One region of the Lactiplantibacillus sp. DA1 genome, then DNA from elsewhere that is predicted to be linked to it. Evidence: riboswitches for the same ligand, from Rfam matches in the RefSeq annotation. Region 1 holds a riboswitch; each other region holds the start of a gene.

The links. Region 1 has a riboswitch for thiamine pyrophosphate ahead of thiM (hydroxyethylthiazole kinase). Riboswitches for the same ligand answer to the same signal wherever they lie in the genome.
Region 2: another riboswitch for thiamine pyrophosphate. It lies ahead of thiS (sulfur carrier protein ThiS); the one in region 1 lies ahead of thiM (hydroxyethylthiazole kinase).
Region 3: another riboswitch for thiamine pyrophosphate. It lies ahead of RXV91_RS12145 (ECF transporter S component); the one in region 1 lies ahead of thiM (hydroxyethylthiazole kinase).

The regions. Positions count from the first base shown of each region.
Region 1 covers NZ_JAWHTQ010000009.1:3,542-11,841, reverse strand. The annotation lists gene larA (nickel-dependent lactate racemase) at 1-386, shown strand, start outside; gene larB (nickel pincer cofactor biosynthesis protein LarB) at 388-1,128, shown strand; gene RXV91_RS13535 (LarC family nickel insertion protein) at 1,159-1,950, shown strand; gene larC (nickel insertion protein) at 1,989-2,420, shown strand; gene larD (D/L-lactic acid transporter LarD) at 2,425-3,141, shown strand; gene larE (ATP-dependent sacrificial sulfur transferase LarE) at 3,166-3,996, shown strand; gene RXV91_RS13515 (zinc-binding dehydrogenase) at 4,195-5,172, opposite strand; TPP riboswitch at 5,344-5,449, shown strand; gene thiM (hydroxyethylthiazole kinase) at 5,528-6,319, shown strand; gene thiD (bifunctional hydroxymethylpyrimidine kinase/phosphomethylpyrimidine kinase) at 6,345-7,169, shown strand; gene thiE (thiamine phosphate synthase) at 7,159-7,812, shown strand; gene cytX (putative hydroxymethylpyrimidine transporter CytX) at 7,812-8,300, shown strand, end outside.
Region 2 covers NZ_JAWHTQ010000002.1:4,261-12,560, reverse strand. The annotation lists gene RXV91_RS02630 (ABC transporter permease) at 1-1,545, opposite strand, end outside; gene RXV91_RS02625 (ABC transporter ATP-binding protein) at 1,538-2,302, opposite strand; TPP riboswitch at 2,818-2,907, shown strand; gene thiE (thiamine phosphate synthase) at 2,983-3,606, shown strand; TPP riboswitch at 3,621-3,712, shown strand; gene thiS (sulfur carrier protein ThiS) at 3,756-3,968, shown strand; gene thiF (sulfur carrier protein ThiS adenylyltransferase ThiF) at 3,987-4,625, shown strand; gene RXV91_RS02605 (thiazole synthase) at 4,656-5,432, shown strand; gene RXV91_RS02600 (Zn-dependent hydrolase) at 5,435-6,631, shown strand; gene RXV91_RS02595 (dicarboxylate/amino acid:cation symporter) at 6,642-7,868, shown strand; gene tenA (thiaminase II) at 7,882-8,300, shown strand, end outside.
Region 3 covers NZ_JAWHTQ010000007.1:139,704-148,003, forward strand. The annotation lists gene RXV91_RS12110 (C69 family dipeptidase) at 1-14, shown strand, start outside; gene RXV91_RS12115 (glucosamine-6-phosphate deaminase) at 157-870, opposite strand; gene RXV91_RS12120 (helix-turn-helix transcriptional regulator) at 1,251-1,454, shown strand; gene RXV91_RS12125 (hypothetical protein) at 1,467-1,880, shown strand; gene greA (transcription elongation factor GreA) at 1,966-2,436, shown strand; gene RXV91_RS12135 (aldo/keto reductase) at 3,031-3,861, opposite strand; gene RXV91_RS12140 (glutathione peroxidase) at 3,911-4,396, opposite strand; TPP riboswitch at 4,541-4,634, shown strand; gene RXV91_RS12145 (ECF transporter S component) at 4,737-5,306, shown strand; gene RXV91_RS12150 (ABC transporter ATP-binding protein) at 5,336-6,742, shown strand; gene RXV91_RS12155 (energy-coupling factor transporter transmembrane protein EcfT) at 6,739-7,398, shown strand; gene RXV91_RS12160 (ABC-F family ATP-binding cassette domain-containing protein) at 7,519-8,300, opposite strand, start outside.

The DNA of each region.
Region 1 (8,300 bases):
TCAAAGGAATGACCGCTGCTGAAGCAACCAACAAAGAAGGCGGCACGATTATTATGGTTGCCGGTGCTCGTGATGGTCACGGTGGCGAAGGGTTTTATCACAACTTAGCTGACGTTGATGATCCTAAGGAATTCCTGGACCAAGCAATCAACACGCCACGGCTTAAAACTATTCCTGACCAATGGACGGCCCAAATCTTTGCTCGAATCTTAGTTCATCATCACGTGATTTTTGTGTCAGACCTCGTTGATCCTGATTTGATTACGAATATGCATATGGAACTGGCCAAGACGTTAGATGAAGCCATGGAAAAAGCCTATGCGCGCGAGGGTCAAGCCGCTAAAGTGACGGTTATTCCTGATGGTTTAGGCGTTATTGTGAAGTAGTATGGCAACCACAGCAGAAATATTACAACAAGTGGCGGCAGGGCAATTAAGTCCGACGGTGGCTGCCCAACAGTTAGAAGCGGGCAAAACAGCGGCATTAGGTTTTGCCAATGTCGATTTAGATCGTCAACGCCGCAATGGCTTCCCTGAGGTCATCTACGGTGCTGGTAAGACGGCAACTCAAATTGTGGGTATCGTGCAAGCTTTGTCCCAACAGACGTTACCGATTTTAACGACCCGGTTATCCGCGGAAAAATTCGCGGCACTCCAACCGGCGTTACCAACGGCTGTTTATCATGCCACTGCACAGTGTATGACGGTCGGAGAACAACCGGCACCGAAAACACCAGGGTACATTGCCGTGGTAACGGCGGGGACCTCCGATCAACCGGTCGCTGAAGAAGCAGCAGTAACCGCGGAAACTTTTGGCAATCGTGTTGAACGAGTCTATGACGTGGGTGTTGCGGGAATCCACCGACTGTTTGCCAAGTTGGATGTGATTCGTGGTGCCCGGGTGGTCATTGTGATCGCGGGCATGGAAGGTGCGCTGGCCAGTGTCGTTGGTGGACTAGTTGATAAGCCCGTGATTGCCGTGCCGACAAGCGTTGGTTATGGTACTAGTTTTCAAGGTATGACCGCGCTATTGACCATGCTCAATAGCTGTGCGTCGGGGATTACCGTTGTCAACATTGATAATGGCTTTGGTGCCGCCTACTCAGCTAGTATGATCAATCAAATGTAAGATTCAGTTAACTGAACAAGGAGAAGATAAATGCAAACACTTTATTTAGACGCTTTTTCGGGGATTAGTGGTGATATGTTTCTGGGCGCGTTACTCGATTTAGGACTTGATTTTGAGCAATTAAAAACCGAATTGGCTAAGTTACACGTGCACGGTTATGAATTAACGCAGCAACGGGAAGCCCAGAGTAGCATCTATGGCACGAGCTTTGATGTTCAGGTTGCGGGTGGTAAGGACCATGGTTTTGTGGAACATCACCATCATCAGCATGAAGCTGGGCATCATCATGATCATGAAGCGCGTCATTTAGCTGATATTGAGGCGTTAATTGACGGCAGTGACTTATCAGATACCGTGAAACACCACGCGAAAGCGATCTTTATGGAAATTGCGCAAGCGGAAGCAACGGTTCATCACATGCCACTAGCTGAAGTTCATTTCCATGAAGTGGGTGCGTTGGATTCGATTGTTGATATTGTGGGTTGCTGTATTGGGTTGGAATTGATGCAGATTGATACCATCATGGCTTCCCCGTTAAGCGATGGCAGTGGTTTTATTAACGTTGCCCATGGTCAGATGCCAGTTCCCGTACCGGCCGTGATGCAGATGCGAGTTGGTAGTGCCATTCCGATTCAACAACGGTTGGATGTGCATACTGAATTGATTACCCCCACTGGGATGGGCTTGGTCAAGACGCTCGTACGTGAATTCGGACCGTTACCGGAAAATGCCGTGCCAACTAAAGTTGGTTATGGGTTTGGTAAACGGGACACGGGTGGTTTCAATGCACTGCGAGCCGTATTATTCGAAAAAAAAAACTAAGTCAGCAAATCGTTAACCGGACGGCCGATGCTGTCTTAATGATTGAGGCTAATCTGGATGATCAGACGGGTGAAGGACTGGGGTACGTGATGAACCAGTTATTAACGGCGGGCGCATACGATGTGTTCTTCACGCCCATTCAGATGAAGAAAGATCGGCCGGCGACCAAGTTAACGGTTTTGGGAAACGTTAACGATAAGGACTTGCTGACTAAGTTGATTTTACAAGAAACGACGACGATTGGTGTACGTTACCAGACGTGGCAACGTACTATTATGCAACGGCACTTCCTAACGGTCGCAACGCCGTACGGTGATGTTCAAGTTAAAGTGGCGACATATCAAGATATTGAGAAGAAGATGCCGGAATATGCGGATTGTGCCCAGCTGGCGCAGCAATTTCATATTCCGTTTAGAACGGTCTACCAGGCAGCCTTAGTGGCGGTAGATCAATTAGATGAGGAGGCGTAATTTTTTGGTACATCAGTTGATTGCTGAATTTATGGGCACAGCCCTAATGATTATTTTTGGGGTGGGTGTTCATTGTAGTTCCGTATTAAAGGGAACCAAGTATCGGGGTTCCGGTCATATTTTTGCCATTACAACTTGGGGTTTTGGGATTAGCGTTGCCTTATTCATTTTTGGCAATGTTTGCATTAACCCGGCAATGGTTTTGGCGCAGTGTCTATTAGGAAATATCGCATGGTCTTTATTTATTCCGTATTCCGTTGCGGAAGTGCTTGGTGGGGTCGTGGGCTCAGTGATCGTTTGGATCATGTATGCTGATCATTTTAAAGCCTCAACAGATGAGATTTCACCCATTACAATTCGGAACTTATTCTGTACGGCACCAGCCGTTCGTAACTTACCGCGGAATTTCTTTGTGGAATTATTTGATACATTTATTTTTATTTCGGGTATTTTAGCGATTTCTGAGATTAAAACGCCGGGAATCGTGCCAATTGGCGTTGGCCTACTTGTATGGGCCATTGGGATGGGACTTGGTGGTCCAACTGGGTTCGCAATGAACTTAGCTCGAGATATGGGGCCCCGGATTGCCCACGCCATCTTACCAATTGCCAATAAAGCCGATAGTGATTGGCAATACGGTATCATTGTGCCAGGAATTGCGCCCTTTGTCGGGGCAGCAATTGCCGCTTGGTTTATGCATGGCTTTTTTGGAATTAATTAAATTAAATAGAAGAAGGGTTTTATTATGGCAACATTAGCAACAAAAAAAGCAACGTTAGTAGCAGCATTAAAGGATTTACAACGGGTCACCGTGGCCTTTTCTGGTGGGATCGACAGTACCTTAGTTTTGAAGATGGCCCTCGATGTTTTAGGCCGTGACAATGTGACCGCTGTGGTTGCGAACTCTGAATTATTTACGGATGAAGAATTCGATAAAGCGATGAGTTTAGCCGAAGAACTAGGTGCTAACGTTCAAGGAACTACGCTAGACTACTTGAGCGATGACCACATCAAGAACAACACGCCTGATAGCTGGTACTATGCGAAGAAGATGTTCTACAGCCGGTTGAATGACATTGCGGCTAATAACGGTAGTGCCGCTGTCTTAGACGGTATGATCAAGAATGATGAAAATGATTATCGTCCTGGTTTGAAGGCCCGTAGTGAAGCGGGGGCCCGGAGCTTGTTACAAGAAGCTGATTTCTTCAAGACTGACGTTCGGGCCTTGGCACAAGAACTCGGTTTGATGAACTGGAATAAAGTGGCGTCATGCTCTGTATCTTCACGGTTCCCATACGGGACGACGTTGACACATGACAATATTGCTCAAGTGATGGCCGCCGAAAAATATTTGCGTAGTTTAGGTTTTCCAACGGTCCGGGTTCGCTTCCACGATGATATTGCGCGGATCGAATTACCAGAAGCACGGATTGGTGATTTCTTAGTCTTTAACGACCGCGTTAACCGTCAATTACAATCACTTGGATTCCGCTACGTTACCCTTGACTTAGGCGGCTTCCGTAGTGGTCGGATGAATGATACGTTGACCAAGGCACAATTGGCCACTTTTGCCTAGGTCTAATCAAATTAGTGATAGTGGTGTCGGGATTAATCGGCGATGGGCGACTGAGCGGCGGTGATCATGACTCATCCGCCCATCCGATGGTAGTCGTAACCCCAGCCGATACGCACACGTTGCGGTTATCACCAGACACCCCAAAAACGCAGTTCAAGGCCGCCCTTGAACTGCGTTTTTCGTATCTTCATTTTTAGATCAACAGGCGTCAAAAGTCACGACGAGTTTGCCAACGACTTGACCAGCTTGTAGTTGTTGCAAACCAGTTACAAGTTGGTCACGGTGCAAGACCTGAGTAATTAGTGGGTCGACCTTGCCAGCTTGGACCAAAGCTAATAAGGCAGCGGTCATTTGCCCAAGATCGGCAACTTGCGCTGGGTTACCGCTACGGTGGGCGCCACCGAGGTCCAATTTACTGATAGTTACCACTTGATTACTTAGAAAGTGGTCCGGAGTTGCTAATACACAGACAAGCTGGCCGTTGTAAGCTAAGCGCGGTAGGTCCGCATCAGCATGACCAATGGTATTAATGATCAGATCAACACCGTGCTGCTGCGTTAGGTCTTGAATGCGTGTGGTCACATCTTCATGATGATAATCGATTTGGGCATCGGGATGCAGTGGTGCCACGAAGGCTTGCTTGTGTTGTGAAACAGTTGTAAAGACAGTCTTACCAGCAGCTTTCGCGAGTTGAATCGCCATACTGCCTACACCGCCTGCACCTGCATGAATCAGCACAGTTTGCGCGGCATTTAAATTGGCTTTGCGTAGGAGGGCCTGATAAGCCGTCAATCCAGCGCAGAGACTAGCGGCGGCTGTTTCAAAGCTCATAGTCGTTGGAATCTTAGCTAGCACGGCTGCTGGTAAACTCACGTATTCGGCAAACGTCCCATTATTGGCGAGATTAGCGTGCCCACAAACTCGTTCGCCAGGCCGAAAATTAGTGACCTCAGCGCCAACCGCCTCCACGATTCCAGCTGTGTCTAGTCCTAGTGTGTGTGGATATTGCCAGGCGGCGTTACCCGCCGCAACTAATTTAAAATCTACCGGATTGAGCCCGACTGCTTGGGTCTTGATCAACACCTCAGTTGGCCCGAGGTTGGGCATGGGCCGTTCTTGCCATTGCAGCTGTTCTATAGTTTGAGCGGATGGATCTGGCACAACCAGTGCTTGCATCTTCAATCACTCTTTCCTTAAAGACATATTTGCTTTTTATTATAACCGGTTGTGGCGGTGAATTTAAACTTTAATGCCTAATTAATTAAGCAGCAATGAGGGTGATTCGGCTAACGGAAAGGTTGACGTTAGCGGTTACAATCGTTAGACTAAGGCTAGTAATTGAATATTTTTAAACACTAGGGGTGTCCAAAAATGGGCTGAGATGGTGCTGTAAGTACCGATCCCTTTGAACCTGTAAGCTCAAACTTGCGTAGGAAAGTGTCACAGCTAATGTTAGCGGCCACTGGATCAATGCATGTTGATTGGTGGCCGTTTTTAATTGGCGTGACGGTCAATGAGGAGGAGAATTGCTATGGAATTACAATTATTGAATACTTTACGGGATCACAATCCGATTGTTTTTAACATTGCCAATTTTGTTACGGTTCAAGACGTTGCCAATGGGCTAAACGCGTTAGGGGCCTCGCCAATTATGTCAGCTGAAGTCCAAGAAGCGGAGACGATGGTCCAAATTGCCGGGGCAGTTTGCATTAATTTAGGAACCTTGACCACCACCCAGATTGATCAAATGCGAGTGGTTGGTAAGCTTGCTAATCAGTATCATAAGCCAGTCGTTCTTGATCCGGTGGCCGTCGGGGCGGTCCCTTATCGAAAAGAAGTCGCGCTAGCATTACTATCTGATTTTCAAGTCGATGTTATTCGGGGCAATGCTGGTGAAATTGCGGCATTGGCTGGCATGGATTGGCAAGCGAAGGGCATTGATGCGGGGAGCGGTCAGGGCGACCTGGTTGAAATTGCTCAAGCTTGTGCACAGCAATTCCAATGCTGTGTCATATTGTCGGGACCTACTGATGTTATTACGGATGGTCAGCACGTGGCTAAAGTCGCTAATGGTACCCCGCTCTTCCAACGTCACGTGGGCTCGGGCGATTTACTTTCTAGTATCGTCGCGGCTTTTACAGCCGTTAGTCCAACCGATATTTACCAGGCGGCGCAAGTGGCTTGCTTAGTCTTAGCGGGGGCGGGGGAACTGGTCGCCAGTCAGCTGACGGCCGATCGTCCCGCCACATTTGCCACTGATTTGATTGACCGGTTGAGCTTAGTGACAGTGTCAGAAATTCAAACAATTGCTAAAGTTGATTAAATATAATGAAGGAGCGCGAGATTTAATGAATGAATTTCCACAAGTGGCAACGATTGCTGGTACGGACAGTGGCGGCGGTGCCGGTGTCATGGCCGATTTAAAAACGATGCAGGCGCGTCACGTTTTTGGTACCGCGGTAGTCGTTGCCGTGACAGCTCAAAATACATTGGGAGTCCAAGATTTTATGGCAATGCCAACGAAGCTCATTGACGAACAATTTGCTTCGTTAGCAGCTGACTTAGACATTCGCGCTTGCAAAACGGGGATGCTTGCGGATGCTGAACACGTCCATGCCGTTGTTGAGAACTTGAAACGAGTTGATTTTGGGCCGCTAACAGTTGATCCAGTCATGATTGCGAAAGGCGGGGCGGCGTTATTAGCCGCGGATGCGATTAAAACGGTTCGCGACGAACTGCTCCCGTTAGCGACTGTTGTGACGCCGAATTTGCCGGAAGCAGAACGATTAACCGGTCAGGCAATCACTAGTAATCAAGCGATGGTTACAGCTGGACATGCGCTACAGGGGTTAGGTGCTGACAATGTCATTATTAAAGGTGGTCATGGTGATAATCCTGATTTAGCTAATGACTTCGTATTGTTGGCTGACGGGACCGCCTTTTGGCTTTCGGCTCCACGGATTGATACGGTGCGGACCCACGGCACGGGAGATACTCTATCGGCATGTATTACCGCCGAATTAGCAAAAGGACGGTCAATGGCTGCGGCCATTAAAACGGCTAAGGCGTACGTTGCTGGGACGATTCAGGATGGTATCCAGGTCGGGCATGGTCATGGCCCGTTGAATCATTGGGCAACCCCAAGTGAGCAGGTGATCGTTCATGACGCTTAAATTTGAACCCACACAATTACGTGCTTATTTTGTGTGCGGGACACAAGACGTGCCGGGACAGGATCTAAATGTGGTCGTCCAAACGGCCTTGGATGCAGGCATCACGGCATTCCAATACCGAGATAAAGGTAATAGCCAGTTGACTACGGCTGAGCGTTTTGCATTGGGGCAGCAATTGCGGGAACGCTGTGCGCAAGCGCACGTTCCCTTTATCGTCGATGATGATGTCGAGCTGGCACTCGCACTGCAAGCAGATGGGGTCCACGTTGGTCAAAAGGACGACCGGGTGACACAAGTTATTCAACGGGTCGCTAATCAAATGTTTGTCGGTTTGTCTTGTTCAACCTTAGCTGAAGTGCAGACTGCTAACCAATTGAAAGGCATTGCCTACCTTGGTAGTGGTCCCATCTTTCCAACGACATCTAAGGCCGATGCGGATCCAGTAGTCGGTCTGACGGGGTTGCGACAATTAGTCATGACTGCATCCTGTCCCGTTGTCGCCATTGGCGGAATTACTGTCGCGCAACTGCCAGTTATTGCGGCTACTGGTGCGGCTGGCGCTGCGGTGATCTCAATGTTAACGCGTAGTCCCGATATGGCCGCCACGGTCAAGGCGATGCTCACGGCTACGGAGGTGCACTGATGAAACATGACGGGATTTTTCGGAGCCAATTTTTACTGTGGCTCGGTGCGGCTATCTCAATTGCTGAAATCCTAACAGGTACGCTGATGGCACCACTGGGGCTGACACGCGGATTGGCTGCGATTGTATTGGGGCACTTGATCGGCTGTGGCCTGTTCTTGGTTCCAGCCGGCTATTTGGGGGCTAAATTGCACCAGTCCGCGCTAGCGTCAGCTCAACTGGCTTTTGGTCGCGGCGGGGTGTTACTAGCGTCAGGACTCAACGCCTTGCAACTCGTTGGCTGGACGGCGGTGATGATCGTCAATGCTCAGTTAGCCATGAACAGTATTAGTGGAAAGCTATTTGGCTTTCGAAGTCCGCTATTAATGGCAACCATCGTGGCGATTTTGATTATTGCGTGGTTGCTCATGGGTAGTCAGTTACTGTTCAAAATCAACAATGCCGTTGTGGGCTTGTTGGTGCTCGGGACGGTGTTAATGCTCGTAATG
Region 2 (8,300 bases), on a different contig from region 1:
AGAAGCAAGTCCGATACCCACTAAAACAATAATATTAATCAGCATAGCTACCGCCGCAAACAGATTAATCAACAAACTATAGATCACAATTATCAATACGCCAACTATACTGCAAACTAATAAGTTAAGCATTAGACCAAGATTACCGCCACCACGATTAAACAGTTGCGTCACATTGGTCCAATTCGTCATCCGCAATTGATAATCACGCTTAAAATAATATTGGGCAGCTAGGTACGTGCCCCAAGCAACTCCTAGTATTAAGGCCAAATCTAGGGCTAGTGATGCTCGTCCAGCAATGCCCACCACTAACGCCATCACCATATTAATTATGACTTGAAACCAATAACCCAAGTAAAACTTCTGCCGTAAATAATGGGACATTGGGATAGGCAATGCGCTCACAAAGTCAAAGTTCATTTTATCAAGTGATATAAGGTTACCGACTAAGGAAGTTTGATTAACATTGACAATGGCGGCGGCCATGCCACTGACAAACCAGACACCAATCCAGTTCAGCGATAGTTGGCTAAAATTAGGTGCCGTCCCTGAAAAGAGAATGGTTCCTACTAGAATCAATGGCAACAGGATCGAATTCGTAAATAATTGTAAAACCAAACTGGGTTCTTTCAGTAGCTGGAACTGGTAGGTGCGCAAAAGCTTGTTGAGGTTATGTTGCCGCGAATGCCAACGCTGCGGGGTCGCCGTCAGCACCGTGTTGACTTGGGTTAGTTGGTCAATCAGGTGAGTCAAAACGAACCGACTGGTTAACACTAACAAAATTAGTAAAGCGACGACCAAGCTACCCCAAGTCAGTAGACTCGCCATTGTTAACGGCGTCGTAAAAACTTTAAAAATCGGTACCAACAGGGGTATCACTGTGCGGTCAACCTGCGTGCCGGCGTCAGATGATGATCCGCGATTCATAAAGTAGAGTCCGACTAGCACTAAGACAGCGTTAAGACCTAACATGATATTCATGACCATTTTTTGATGGGCACGAAACACCTTTAGTTTCGTCAAACCAAAGACAATTAAGGCACACAGACATAGCAGTAGGCTCAGTATTAGACCATACATCAAGATTGCCATTACTAATCCTAAAAGCACAAAGATTCCTGCCCGAGTCGCGGTCATGACAAAAATTAAAAATAACGGAATGGTAAAGGGTACCGTGTTAAAGATAACGACTAAAATTTTGCTTACAAAGATCTCTTGATTACGGAACGGTAACGGTAAATATTCAGCTAGGTCATTACCGGCAAAAAAGACGTTATAAATACCTGAAATATTCTGAGAAATTCCTAACAAGATAAATAACGCCACATAAAATGTAAACATGCCCGGTAGCTTGCTAAAATCAAAAGCAAGCATCGTCAAGCCATAGATACCAAGAAACATCAAGGCGTTCAAGTAAAACTGCCGCATTAGCTTCCTACTTAGAGCCGGCCCCGAGGCCCCTTTTTTACGTAACCGATCCGTTAGTTGCGGATTTAACAACCTGAGATTAACGGCTAACAAAACACGTAGCTGGCTTTTATTCATCACGCTCACCCTCAATCGCATCGACTAAGTGATTATCTGTTAGATGCCCAGCCATTTGTAAATAAATTTCCTCAAGCGATTGTTGCGGATATCGAGTTAGTAATTGCGCAACCGAACCGGTATAGATCAATTGTCCCTGCTTCAAAATCGCTAAACGGTCGCATAACTGTTGAGCCGTATCCAGATTATGGGTTGAAAAGATGACTGTCTTGCCTTTAGCCGCATGGGCCTTCATCAAATTTTTTAAATCAAAAGCGGCTTGTGGATCTAGTCCTTGCATCGGTTCATCCAAAATCCAAATGTCAGGATCAGGGAGTAGTGCCCCAATCAAAATGGCTTTTTGGCGCATCCCATGTGAATAGCTAGCCATCGGTTCCTCAGCGTGGTCGGTCATATCGAACAGTGCCACCAACTGTTGCCGCCGCTGTTCAAGCGCAGTCTCTGATTGTTGGTAGGCCGCAGCAATCATATCCCAATATTCCATCGCTGAAAGTTGGAGAAAAATATCGGGTGTGTCTGGCACGTACGAGATCCTTTCCTTAACAGCTTGTCGCTGCTGTTCAAGGTCTAAGCCATCAACCGTGATTGTGCCACTTGTTGGTTTAATAATACTGACTAAACTTTTGATGGTCGTTGACTTACCAGCACCGTTGTGGCCTAAGAAGCCGAAAATCTGGCCGGGTGCAATAGTTAAAGTGAGCTGATCTAATGCCGTCTTCTCCCCATAACGCTTTGTCAATTCGTGAATTTCAATCATATGATTATCCCCCTAGTCATCAGTTATGCTTTATTATACCGGAAGAATCTTAAAACTCGAAAACGGATTGAGTCGGTTGCCAGTAGTGCACTCATCTTTTGCCGCTTACTAATTCTGTCAAAAAACTAACGATTCAGCCATCCATGACTAAATTAAATCAACACATGTAACTTATTAAGACGTCAAAAGCGGCATAAGGAACAAATTGATTGACCAAGCTCACAGCTCACTTTTTATGATCATCGCAGTATAAACTGCGATGATCACGATTAAAACTAGCAAACTTACAATCACATATACCCCACAACTCCATTGGGTTACTTTCAAATCATTTAACGCCATTTTCTGTGCCACTTCCCAAAAATCCATATATTTGTTAACTACTATTAGCTTAGACAATCTCTCAGTTTATGAACCACCTCACACCTATCTTAATTACACGATCAAATTAAACAATTCATCAATCTGATTGCATCAATGTCATTAATATGCTATCTTGGCTTTAAATTAAATAATTATTGTGTCTGGGGTGCCGTTTGGCTGAGACTATACCCATTGAACCTGATCTGGTTAATACCTGCGCAGGAAGACGCACTAGGAATATGCTGACATATTTTTGGAGCAGTCTCTTTTTACGCACGTAGTAATAGAGACTGCTTTTTTGAAATGGAGGCAAATAAATGAACTACCAACTATACTTGGTCACTAATCGATATCACTTTTCAGATGACCAATTTCTTAATAAGATCGATCAAGCTTGCGCAGCCGGCGTTACCTTAGTTCAATTGCGAGAAAAAGAAGTAACTACGCGTCGTTATTACGAACTAGCACGAAAAGTCAAAATCATTACTGACTATTACCATTTGCCATTAATCATTGACGATCGAATTGACATTTGTCAGGCCATAGATGCTGCTGGCGTCCATATTGGTGATGCTGAGTTGCCCGTTACTATTGCCCGTAGAATTTTAGGCACCCACAAAATTTTAGGAGTCTCTGCCAAAACACCAGCTGCAGCTCAGGCCGCCATGCGAGCCGGTGCAGATTATTTAGGTGTTGGTGCAATTTATCCAACCACTACCAAGGTTATCACTCAACTAACTTCGATCGACACACTCATCGCCATCACCAACACGGTTACAATTCCAGTAGTGGCTATTGGTGGTATTACCGATCAACGTTTAGTTGATTTGAATGGCATTAAATTAGCCGGTGTGGCTATGATTAGTGAAATTATGCAAGCAGAAAATATAACCGCTAAAGTCAAAACCTTAAAACGGCACTTAAAGGAGGTGGGTCACTAACTTCAAATTGAACTATATATCGTCTGGGGTGCCAACATGGCTGAGATTATACCCACTGAACCTGATGTAGCTAGTACTACCGAAGGAAGAACGACGCCAATCCAAATGAGCATGGTTTTATTTGGATTGTACATTTTCTCCTTTCTTCGGTGAAAGGAGTTTTTTTGATTATTTTAAACGGCACTAAAATCACCTACATTGCTGGTCAAACACTTGCCCAGCTCATATTGAAGCAAAATATAACCACACAAAATATTGTCGCAGAAATAAATGGCGTCATTATTCATCATAACCAATTTACAAGTACGTTACTACATGCTAACGATCGTATCGAACTCATCACTTTTGTTGGTGGTGGTTAAAACGAAAGGACCAAATCAATGACCATTAATTTTGAAGGAAGCCCTATAAAAACATTCTATTTGGGCATGAAAGAACGCAATGTCGCTAATTCGACTGTTCCCCTACAGGAAGCTCATATTACAATCGCTGGTGCAGGTGGATTAGGTTCTAATGTCGCCATTGCGTTAGCGCGTAGTGGCATCGGTCACTTAACACTCATTGACTTTGACAACGTCGAACCAAGTAATCTCAATCGTCAACAATTCAAAATTAGTCAGATTGGGATGCCCAAAGTGCTAGCACTACAACAAAATTTATTGGAATTTAATCCATTCATCGCGGTCACGACTCTCAATGTTAAAGTCACTCCAGCTAATATTGCGGTGTGCTTTGCTGATTGTGATATCGTCTGTGAAGCCTTCGATGATCCGGCCGCTAAAGCGATGCTATTGGACGGTATCACCCAACACTTTCCAAATAAGCCCTTGGTGATGGGCAACGGGTTGGCTGGCATTCATTCTGCTAATACCATTAAGACGACCCATCCGCTCCCCAATGTCTACATTTGTGGCGACGGTATGACTGCAGGCAACGAAGGGTTAATGGCCCCACGAGTAATGACATGTGCTGGGCACGAAGCAAATGTGATTCTACGCTTACTTATGCACCGATCATAATTGATTCATAAATGAAAGGAACTGATTAATATGCACGCATTAAATGACGACTTAGTTCTTGGTAATAAACACTTCACATCCCGCTTTATTCTCGGCTCAGGCAAGTATTCATATCAACTCATCGATGCTGCTGTTAAACAAGCCGGTGCACAAATCATTACCATGGCATTGCGACGAACTAATCAAGATGAAACAAATATTCTCAATTATATTCCAGATGGGATCACCATTCTTCCAAACACTTCTGGTTGCACGACCGTTGATGAAGCAGTTCGAATGGCGCACCTAGCTCGTGAGCTGAGTGGTAGTCATTTTATTAAATTAGAGGTTATCCCTGATAAAAAATACCTGCTACCGGACAACGCGGCGACAGTCAAAGCCACTGCTATTCTTGCCAATGAAGGCTATACAGTGCTTCCTTATATGTTGCCTGACTTGAACATTGCCCAACAGCTCATGACAGCAGGCGCAGCAGCCATTATGCCATTAGGAGCACCAATTGGAACAAATCAAGGTTTAACTACCCGTGAGTTAATTAAAATACTGATCAATGAAATTGATTTACCAATTATTGTTGATGCCGGCATTGGCCGCCCAAGTCATGCCGCCGAAGCTATGGAGATCGGGGCAGCAGCTGTAATGGCCAATACGGCAATGGCAACAGCTGGCAATATCCCCCTCATGGCGGCGGCATTTAAAAATGCTGTTCAAGCTGGCCGGCAAGGCTTCCTCGCTCAGCCCGGTCGTGTTTTAACAACTCAAGCAGTGGCCTCTTCCCCACTCACTGGGATTAGTTCTTCCAAATGACTATGACACTCACCAATACTATTACCGAGTTGTTGGCACAGTTTACTCACAACAATCCGCATGGTCAAAACCGACTCGTATATAATCAGGCCTGGTTGCGTAATCAACAACGGCTACTAGACCTGGGCCACCAGTTGGGGGCCCAGACTACTGTTGATGCAGTGGGTAACATTTACCTCGATTTTTTAGGCCGTGATCAGACACGAACGATTGCAACCGGGTCCCATATGGATACAGTCGTTAATGGCGGTAAATATGACGGCCTATATGGTATTTTGGGCGGTCTGTGTGCGATTCGTCGGCTGATTACACTTAAGGGGCCACCACCGGTCACACTTAGATTAATCGCTTTTAGTGAAGAAGAAGGGAGTCGGTTTAACGCAGCCTTTACCGGGTCGACTTATTTAATGACACATCAACTGCCTGATTACTTAATCGATGCTACTGGCACATCATTTGCGTCGGCTCGAAAAATCGCCATAGCGCAACTCGGTCATCACGCTGACCAACAAGTCGCTTATTGCACCCGACCCACGACTTTTACAGAATTGCATATTGAACAGGGACCACGCTTAAAAACGGCCGGCAAAAAAATTGGCCTGGTTCAAGGTATTGTAGCCCAACAACGATTGTTAATCACGGCTCACGGTGTGACCAATCATGCAGGAACAACGCCCATGAACCAACGCCAAGATGCAGTTAAACTAGGAAGTCACTTAATCACGAGTCTATATCAATTAGCTGCTCATCATAATGACTTAATACTTACAGTCGGTAAAATAAAAGTAGTTCCTAATGTGACTAACGCGATTGCCGGTACCATGCAATTTTCTGTAGACTTTCGTACTCCTAGCAATGCCACAATGACCGTATTCAACCGGCAATTAACTGCACTGCTTAATAAATTAACCGACGTCACAATTGAATCCACCCTCAAAGTACCAAGTACATGCTTATCTAAACCAATGTTGACAGCTAATATTGATTTAGCACAACGATTATCATTACCTTACCTACAACTTTTTTCAGGCGCCGGCCACGACAGCCAGATTATTAGTTCATCAATCCCGACTGCCATGATTTTTGTTCCAAGTAATCATGGTTATAGTCATTGTCCACAAGAATACACTGCACCTGAAGATTTAGTAACGGGTATAAAAGTATTAATTGCTAGTTTGCACCAGCAAGCCTATTTATGAATGGAAGTTAATGATGTTAACAAAAATAACCTTAACCACTCAAATATTAATTGCCATGATGATTGGTAGTCTACTTGGCATTATTGGTGGACAACACATCGTTGGGATTAAACTCATTGGTGAGGTGTTTTTACGGCTCATTCAAATGGCCGTCACCCCATTGATTTTGTTTTCTGTCATCGAAGCTATTGGAAATTTACCAGGCCATGAATTAGGACGCCTGGGTATTAAAACAGCAGGATGGTTTGCCGTAACAACCCTAGTTGCAGCCTTGATTGGACTAGTCGTTGGCTGGTGGTTCAAACCTGGTCATGATCTCCACTTGCCGTTATCGCAGGCCACTCAGTACCATTTACTTAATCATCATCCTTCGATTAATCAAACAATCTTAGCTTTTTTTCCAACAAATATTTTTGATGCCTTGCAAACAGGCAACACCATTCAAATCATTATTTTCGCCAGCCTGCTTGGAATTGTACTTAGTCAAGAAAATCGCCATCATCAGTATGACAGTTTTTTGGTTATGATTCATCGGCTCAATCATTTGTTTATCCGACTTATCACCCTAATTATGCACTTGGCACCATTTGGAATTGGCGCTTTGATGGCTTGGGTCACTGCAACTAACGGTGTCACCATCATATTACCACTAGCTAAGTTTTTGATCTTACTCGCTGGTAGTAGTTTTATTTTCTTAACCGGCTTATTTGCGTTAGTCATGTGTAATGCCCACTTGCCGCTCCGTGGTCTTCTGCATGGATTCACTAGAATTGTAATGGTTGCTATGACCACAACTTCTTCAGCCGCAACACTTCCCATTGAAATGACTGATGCCGAGGAACGGCTTGGAATCCAAGAATCAATTAGTCAATTAGTATTACCATTAGGCATGGCCCTAAATAGTAACGGCCTAGCAATGTATCTTTCCTTAGCATGTGTCACTTTGAGTCAATTCTATGGACTTAATCTGCCGATTATCACGATGCTCAGAATCGTGACCCTATCGATTGTTGCCTGCTTAGGAACTGTAGTCGTCCCCGGTGGTGGACTTGTTGCCTTAACTATCATCGTTCCCACGCTTGGATTACCACTTGAAACTATTGGTCTATTGGCTGGAATTGACTGGATTGCCGGTATCTTTAGAACTTTATTGAACGTCGTTGGTGACACCACCACGGCTATTCTTATTGCTGCAAACGAACATCAACTCAACCGTGATGTTTATCAATCTAAATAAAGGAGTCTCACCAATGCTATTTTCGACACAATTAAAAACAAATGCTCAGCCAATTCTCAACGCAATTAGCCAGCATCCATTTGTCACTGGCATTGCTGCTGGCCAGTTACCGGCAGCCGCACTTACTTTTTATGTTGAACAAGATTTTAATTATCTTAACGCTTTTATTAAAGTCTATGCAGGTGCCATTCAAAAAAGTACAGATCGTGCAACCATGGCCCTGTTTGCCAACCAAATTGATTTTATTTTAAATAGCGAAATTCATCCCCACCATAACTTTTGCAACGTTGCTGGCGTGGAGTATGAACACCTTCAGCATGCCGAACAAGCCCCAATGACCTATCTTTATAATGAACATATGTATAACGCCATGCGCACAGGTGATTTAATTGACATCGTTGCGGCCATGCTCCCATGTCCATGGACTTATCA
Region 3 (8,300 bases), on a different contig from region 1:
GACAAAATCTATAAATAAGCCAAAAATGATTCGACTGCTAACTATCCTAGTAGTCGAATCATTTTTTACTTTACATGAGTACTTATTAAAAAGCCGTGCTTCACAACGCAATCGTTATGAAGCACGGCTTTCAAATCATTTTTAGCTTAATTAAAATTAATACTTCTTGCTTAACTTGCTAGCAGCCGCTTCGTCAATGATAACGGTAACGTCTGGATGGTTTTGCAAGATACTTGCTGGTAATTCAGGAGTGTCTGGACCTTCAATCATACCCTTAACCGCATCAGCCTTGTTTTCGCCGAAGGCTTCGAGCAATAAATGCTTGCTCTTCATGATGGAAGCTAAGCCCATTGAGAAAGCTTGCTTAGGAACATCATTTTCGCTGGCGAAGAACCGCGCGTTAGCTTCAATCGTTGATTCAGTTAAATCAACCACGTGCGTCGTAATATCGCGAGGAGTACCTGGTTCGTTAAAACCAATGTGACCATTACGGCCAATCCCTAAGATTTGTAAGTCAATTGGGTGTTCGTCAATCACTTTGTCGTAACGCTTAACTTCAGCTTCTGGATCTGAAGCTAAACCGTTTGGCAAGAATGATTCCTTAAATGGCTTGTCATTGAATAAATGTGTTTGCATGAAGTATTTATAACTTTGGTCGTTGTCTGGTGCAATCCCAACGTATTCATCCAAGTTAACGGATGTGCAGTCACTGAAATCTAAGTCACTATTAACGATTTCTTTGTAAGTTGTAACGGGTGTCGAACCAGTTGCCAACCCAAATACTTTCGCACCATTGTCTAAAGCATTCTTAAATACTTTGTAGCCTTCTTTTCCGCCGGCAGCTTGATCCTTTACTACGATAACTTTCATAATTAACTGACTCCCTCTTTGTTTGGTATAGTCCAATTGTATATTGGTCTAGACTAAAATTCAAGAGGTTTGTCTGAAATATTTCACTTTTATTTTTTGCAATCGTTATCATTGTTAAACTGTCAAGCCAAACTCCTTTAATAAATTAATTGTATTTTTCGATAATTTTGCCTATACTTAACATGTTCGTAACTCCGTGGAACGTGAGAAACTCCACGACTAGCCAAGGCTGCAAAGCCATTGGCTATTTTTTTTGCGCTCATACACCTACGCCAACCATTTATTTGTTCACGTTTCAATCAAACTATCCAATATTTACATTGCAATTGGTAACGGCTAAAATTAACTTTGTACGGAAGATATATATTACATAAAGGGAGGTGTTAACCGCGAATCATGTCAAGCAATACCGGTTAATGGCCGGATTCTCACAAAAAGAACTCGCCAGCAAGACTGGCATCACCCGTCAAACCCTGAGCTTGATTGAAAAGGGCACCTATAACCCATCACTGAAACTCTGCCTCAACCTCTGTCACGCACTCAACCAAACACTCGATACTGTCTTTTGGGTCGAACTCAGTTAGGAGATCCCTACCATGAAAAAGATTCGTGACGAACGTTTAATTTTACAAAATTTCAAGAACATTCGCACCACGTTGTTAATTGAGAATAGTGCTATCTTACTGATTTTATTTTGGCAAGGCTGGCAAAAAAACAATCTTCAGCAGGCCTTTACGTACGACAATCCGTTGTATATTGTCCTGATGATTGCCGTTTTTACCATGATTGTTCTATCTGTTAATGTCAGCACTCCAATGGCAGACAAACCCAAACGGTCATGGCGCTACCTTGGCCTGTGGGCACTCCTCGAATTAATCGGTTTCACCGCCCTATTTTACTTTCTGATTGCGACAAATCAGCCGTTCATTAGTCTGCTTGCTGGCATCGCCCTGACCGCCGTCACTAGCGGTATCATGCTGTATATTAATCACCTGCGTGATTGTGATTAATATCAGCTATCGACTAGCTGGTACCATTCTAATCACATTTGCGGTAAACTATTCCCAGAAATTCAACGGAGACGAGGTTTTTGCTATGGAACCAACTTTTAACAAAATGACTGCGGCCGGCTACCATGCCATCGAACAGGAAATTGAGGACTTAAAGCAACAACGGCCCGAGCGAATCAGAATTCTGGCTGCAGCAGCAGCACTGGGTGATCGTTCTGAAAATGCCGAGTATAGTAGTGCCAAACGAGACTTGGGTCGCTTAGAAAGTCGCCTGCGTTATCTCAACAAGCAGTTGCAGTACGCCCAAATCGTCCAACCGGCTGACAACGATCAACTCGATATCGGTAAATTCGTGACCATTGAATTTCTGGATGATCATGACCAAATCACCTATCAATTAGTGGGGAAACAGGAAGCCAATCTCGAACAACAAAAAATCTCATTCACATCTCCCATCGGTCAAGCGCTCGCTAATCATACTGTTGACGATGTGGTCACTGTGAACGCACCGAACGGGGCTTATCAAGTTAAGGTAATCGCGGTTAAGCGCGCGTAATAAAATAGTTATGCCAATCGATCGGAAGCTTATCTTTATTTTTTTGAATCAAAAATACACTTTCTGAAGCGTATACGTGTTAAAATAAAGGCAGTAAAAAAGCCGGTACGTTAATACCGACTTGAATCAAGGCCCGCTCTAAGAGCAGTTGGCTTTAAATTTAGATAATCAAAGAACAGTCACCCAATACCGGCCAAAGTTTTGGGGTGGCTATTTTTTGTTTCTGGAGTTCCATACCTGATACATCGCTAGTGCGATGCTCAAAATGATTTGCAAGAAAGCAAACCAAACAGGTAGAGTGACCACGGCTGAAAACCTTTCCTAGTGTGGGAAACGTATTTGTCATACTACCACGACCTTTCAAGATGAAAACAGCCAACCGCCCTTAAAACATACCTATAAACACATTTTACCAGATAGTGGCTCACAGCTACACAGTTAGCATTTTGTATGATTAAAAAAGCCAATCGCTACTGCACCATGTATTGCGATTACGCTGATATCACAAACCAATCATCAACAAGCAGTTGTCCATAAAAAGATAGCGACGAGTTATCATCACAACGTCGCTATCTTTTTTCTATATCATTCAAATTAAAATTCCTGGTACACTGCTGGATCTTGATTATTCAAGCGACCATCCGCTTGGTTCAAGCCATTAATTGTTGCCATATCAGCTGCACTGATTTCAAAATCAAACACGTCCATATTACCTGCTTGACGGCTCGGCGTTGACGACTTCGGAATCGGCAAGGTCCCTAACTGTAGTTCCCACCGTAAAATCAACTGACCAACATTTTTATGGTAGTGCGCTGCAATCTCTTTGAGCGTCTCATTTTGAAGCATCTCACTCGCCCGGCCAAGAGGACTCCAATCTTGCGTCAAAATACCGTGTGCTTGATCATAATCCCGTTGTGCCTGCTGGTTAAAGTACGGATGTAATTCGACCTGATTAATGACGGGTAAAACACCCGTTTCTTTGTTTAACCGTTCTAAATGTTCTGGTAAGAAATTCGAGACCCCAATCGAACGAATCAAGCCTAACTTCTGGGCATCAATCAGTGCCTGCCAAGCTTCAACATAATGGTCTTCCTTAGGGTTAGGCCAATGAATCAAATATAAATCATAATAATCCAGGCCAGCTCGATATAATGATTCTTGAATCGTATTGATAGCTTCCGTGTAGGTGTGGTGGCGACCAGGAAGTTTTGATGAAATCAAGAGTTCCGAACGCGGTACTGACGAACGCCGAACCGCTTCACCAACAGCCCCTTCATTTTCATAGTTGAAGGCCGTATCTAATAATCGGTAGCCGCGATCAATCGCTGAGTCGATCACTTGCACACCATGAGCACCATTCAGTTTATATGTTCCAAAGCCAATTTTAGGTACCGTTAAACCATCACGTAACGTATAAGTTTCCAACTTAAGCCACTTCTTTCTTCTAAATTAAACTATCATTGTTAAATTATCGTTAATCTTCTGAACGATCAGCCAAGGCATCACGAATCGCTGCTTCAAATGTTGCCGGCCTTGTCGTTGGGGCGTAGCGTTCGAGCACACGGCCATCACGACCAATCAGGAATTTTGTAAAGTTCCACTTGATTCGACCATGGCCAGCCGCCTGTTTGAGGTAAGTAAATAACGGATCAGCGTCATCACCATTGACCATCACCCGTTTGGTCATGGGGAATGTTACCCCATAGTGCCGTTGACAATAGTCATGGGTCTCATCGTCATCCGCCTTTTCTTGATGAAATTGATTGGATGGCAATCCCAAGACCACTAGGCCCTCCTGCTGATACTTCTGATAAAGTTCTTCTAATCCTTTAAATTGCGGCGCCAAGCCACAGTTGCTAGCCGTATTCACGATTAGCAAGACTTGACCGCGATATTGTGACAAGTCAAGCGACGCACCACTCATCTCAGTTTCTGTAAAATCATACACTGATTCTGCCATCGAGATACCTCCTAAGATTATTAATCAATTAAGTTACTTTACCCATAGTAAACCACAAAATTGTGACTTTTCATCATACTTTGCTCTCATCCTGAGAATATTGATTGCGCTTACCGCTCTTATCCGTTACACTAAACGTATCATTCATAGCAACTGGGGTGCCATCACGGCTGAGATAATACCCATTGAACCTGAATCTGGACAATGCCAGCGCAGGGAGCAATGCTTTTATTTGGGGAACCATCAATTCAGACTTAGCCGCCTGCCACCAATACTCGTGGTAGGCGTTTTTTGTCGCTTAGATGCGTGAATGACAAACTACTTTTGGGAGGATTTAACAATGAAATGGGTTAAATCATGGTACTTGAACGATATTATTTTACTGGCACTAATTGGTATTTTCTTTGGTGCCATCTTTATGGGGACTAATTTTGTTTATAACATTTTAAGTGCGGCCCTGACACCATTTGGTCTAAGCGGTCTGGCTAATGAACTACTACTTGGCTTATGGTGCATGCCCGGCATGTTAGCTGGCTACCTTATTCGACTAAAGGGTTCGGCAACGCTAGGTGAGCTCCTCGCAGCAACCGTCGAAATGTTTTTCGGTGGTCAATGGGGCATCACCACATTGATTTCTGGTGTCGTGCAAGGATTTGGGGCCGAACTAGGTTATATCGTCACTGGCTACAAACACTATGACTGGTTAGGCTTAACGGCTGCGGCCGCAACAACTACTGTGGTCACCTTTGGTTGGGACCTTGCCCGTAATGGTTACTATAAATTACAGCTATGGCTCTTAATCTTATACGTGGTCGTTCGCTTTATTTCGATGTTTGTTTTTGGGGGTCTGCTAACTAAAACCATCACTGACCTACTTGATCGCAGCCATGTTTTAAAATCAACGCACTAATACACTTTATAAAATGGAGGCTTTCTCGAATGGCTAGTATCGTGCTGAATAATTTAACTTACACCTATCCACAGGCGTCGACACCCATTCTGGATCGCGTAACCCTAACACTACCACGGCAAAGTTTCATCCTATTGACGGGGCCATCGGGAACAGGTAAGTCGACGCTCCTAAAGCTGATTGCAGGCTTACTACCCCTGACTCCAGCTCACGGCACCATTACCTTTGATGGTCAGTCATTAACTGCTAGCAACGCTAATCAGCGCACACAACGCGTCGCGATGATGTTTCAGAATCCTAATCAGCAGTTTGCCATGGATACCGTTGAAAATGAACTAATTTTTGCACTTGAGAACTTACAAGTACCTCGTGACCAAATACCGGCCCGCTTACTTAGTGCACTTGACTTTGTCGGTATCCGAAACTTGCAGTCACGACTTTTAAATCATTTATCCGGTGGCGAGAAACAGAAGGTGGCCCTTGCCATCATTGTTGCTATGGACAGCGATGTCATCCTACTTGATGAACCCTTTGCTAGTGTCGATCCTGCCGCACGAGCCGGCTTGTTAGACCGGCTCGTGGAACTACGCAATCAACATGGGAAGACAATCATCTTGGCGGATCATGACCTAACAGGTTACGAACAGCTCGTCGATCAAGTCGTCCAAATCAAGGACCAGCACTTACAGCTCATTGACCGCACCACCTGGTCTGAGTTATTTTCAGCCTTTACTGAGCAGCCACAACGGTCATGGTCAGCACCGCAACGCGTTGAACGCCCTTGTTTTCAACTTGATCACGTCACTTTACAGGCAGGTGATCGCCAACTATTAGTACCGACAACGCGTCAATTGTTAGCACAACACAATACGCTGATCACGGGTCCTAACGGTAGTGGTAAATCCACGTTATTTGAAGCCCTCGTCCGTCTGCATCCCTATACTGGCGAAATTCGTTACGAAGGGACACCTATCGACAAGCTAAAACGCAAACGCTATGCCCGCCACGTCGCCTTGCTTTTTCAGGACGCTGAGACCCAGTTTTTAAACATCACGGTCGCTGAAGAACTGGCTCAAAGTAAACGCTATGCGTATGGCGACTACTTTACCGCGGACCGTATTCAAACGGCCTTAGTGCAACTCAACTTATCCGGTCGTGATGAACAAGTCATCTATACTTTGAGTGAGGGACAGAAAAAGAAACTACAAATTCTGCTCATGTTAATCATGCAGTCACCAGTTCTACTCATGGATGAACCCTTAAAAGGGCTAGATTTGCATTCGATCAATGCCCTGGTCGCGTTATTACAGACCACCCAAGCGGCAACTAAGCAGACGCTGATTATTATTAGTCACCAGTTAACCGGCCTGATGCCATTGATTGACTATCAGCTACACTTTGAAAATCACCATTTAGATTGGGTGGTGCGATCATGAATCCTAGCATGAAATTATTATTACTACTCATCATTGCGCTAGAAATTTCATTCACGACAATTGTAAGTTTGAACGTGGCACTGATTATTCTGGCACTGATTTACCTGCTCGGTCACCGAACTCGGCTTCGAACATTAGGGTGGTTGCTACTCATTCCGTTGCTACCAGCAATTGGACTTTGGAGTACCCAGTACATTAACGGTAGCGGTGACAAGACTTTGATGGCCTGGGTCCTGTTCACACGAATCTATGCGTTTGTTTTTACGGGCGCTACTTTTACGCTCACGACTGACGTCTTACAATTAACCGATTCGCTTGAGCAAAACTGGCATTTACCCGCCAAATTTGCATATGGCGTCCTCGCCGCGTATAACTTGGTACCACGGATTCAGCACGAAGTTCAAGTGATTCGGGCTGCTGGTCTGATGCGTGGGCAGGTCCTGTCCTTCTGGTCGCCACAGCTCTACTTTAAAGCAATTTTGGTCTCTATCAATTGGTCGCAGAACCTTGCCCAGGCCATGCGCTCCCATGGTTTTGTCGAAGATGCACCCCGCACTCACTATCGTCAGATTCCACTGACTAAGTTGGATTGGACCATTGTGATTAGCGGCGTCTTGCTTTTACAAGTCGGCGCCTTCGTCATTCCGTGGCGCTAGTGGTCTCATTCACTGAATAAGCACTAAATTAAAACAGGTTTTCTCAATTATGAGAAAACCTGTTTTTGGGTAATATTCCCCACTTAGGTCGGGACACACTAACAACAAGTTGACCTTAATTCATGCTTTCAGCCGATCAATTTGTTGCCGTAATGCCTGAATAGCAGCTGTAGAAGACGTCGGGTCTGCCATTAATTGATCATACTTGAACTGAAGTACTGCTAAGTCAGCTTCTACCGCTTTAGGCACTTTAACAACTTTGTCAGGATCAACTAATTGGTGCGTCTCGAATTGCAACACCCGAGTAGCAACGGCCTGGCGAAACGGTTCATCATGTGAAACAAAAATTACCGTTCCAGGATAATTTTGTAAGTAATCGGCCAACGCATCCAGCGCGTCCACATCCAAATAATTGGTTGGTTCATCTAACATTAAAACGTTATATTGACCGACTAAAATACGAACTAGCTGTAATTTAACCAGTTCACCACCACTTAACGCCGATACCAGTTGCGGATAAAAGCGTGCTGGCAGGCCCAACGCACCCATGACGTTGCGGATCGTTTGATCCGGTAACTGACTGACTTGCCGCACTGTTTGCCACACTGAATGTTTACCGTCGAGCACTGTCATATCTTGATTGAATACTCCGACTCGTGCCGCCGGAGCCAATCGTAATCCTGACACCCGGCCACCTAACATTGCACGCAGTAATGTGGTCTTACCGCTACCGTTGGGCCCCACGATAGCAACCCGATCATGTGGCCTGATTTGAAAGTCAGCGTGCGTTAACAACGTTTTTCCATATTCAGCCAGTGTGACATTAAGACCAGTCACCACGGTCTTACCTGTAAACGTCGGAAAATCTGTCGCTACCAATTTAAAACCGGAAGTCGTAAAGG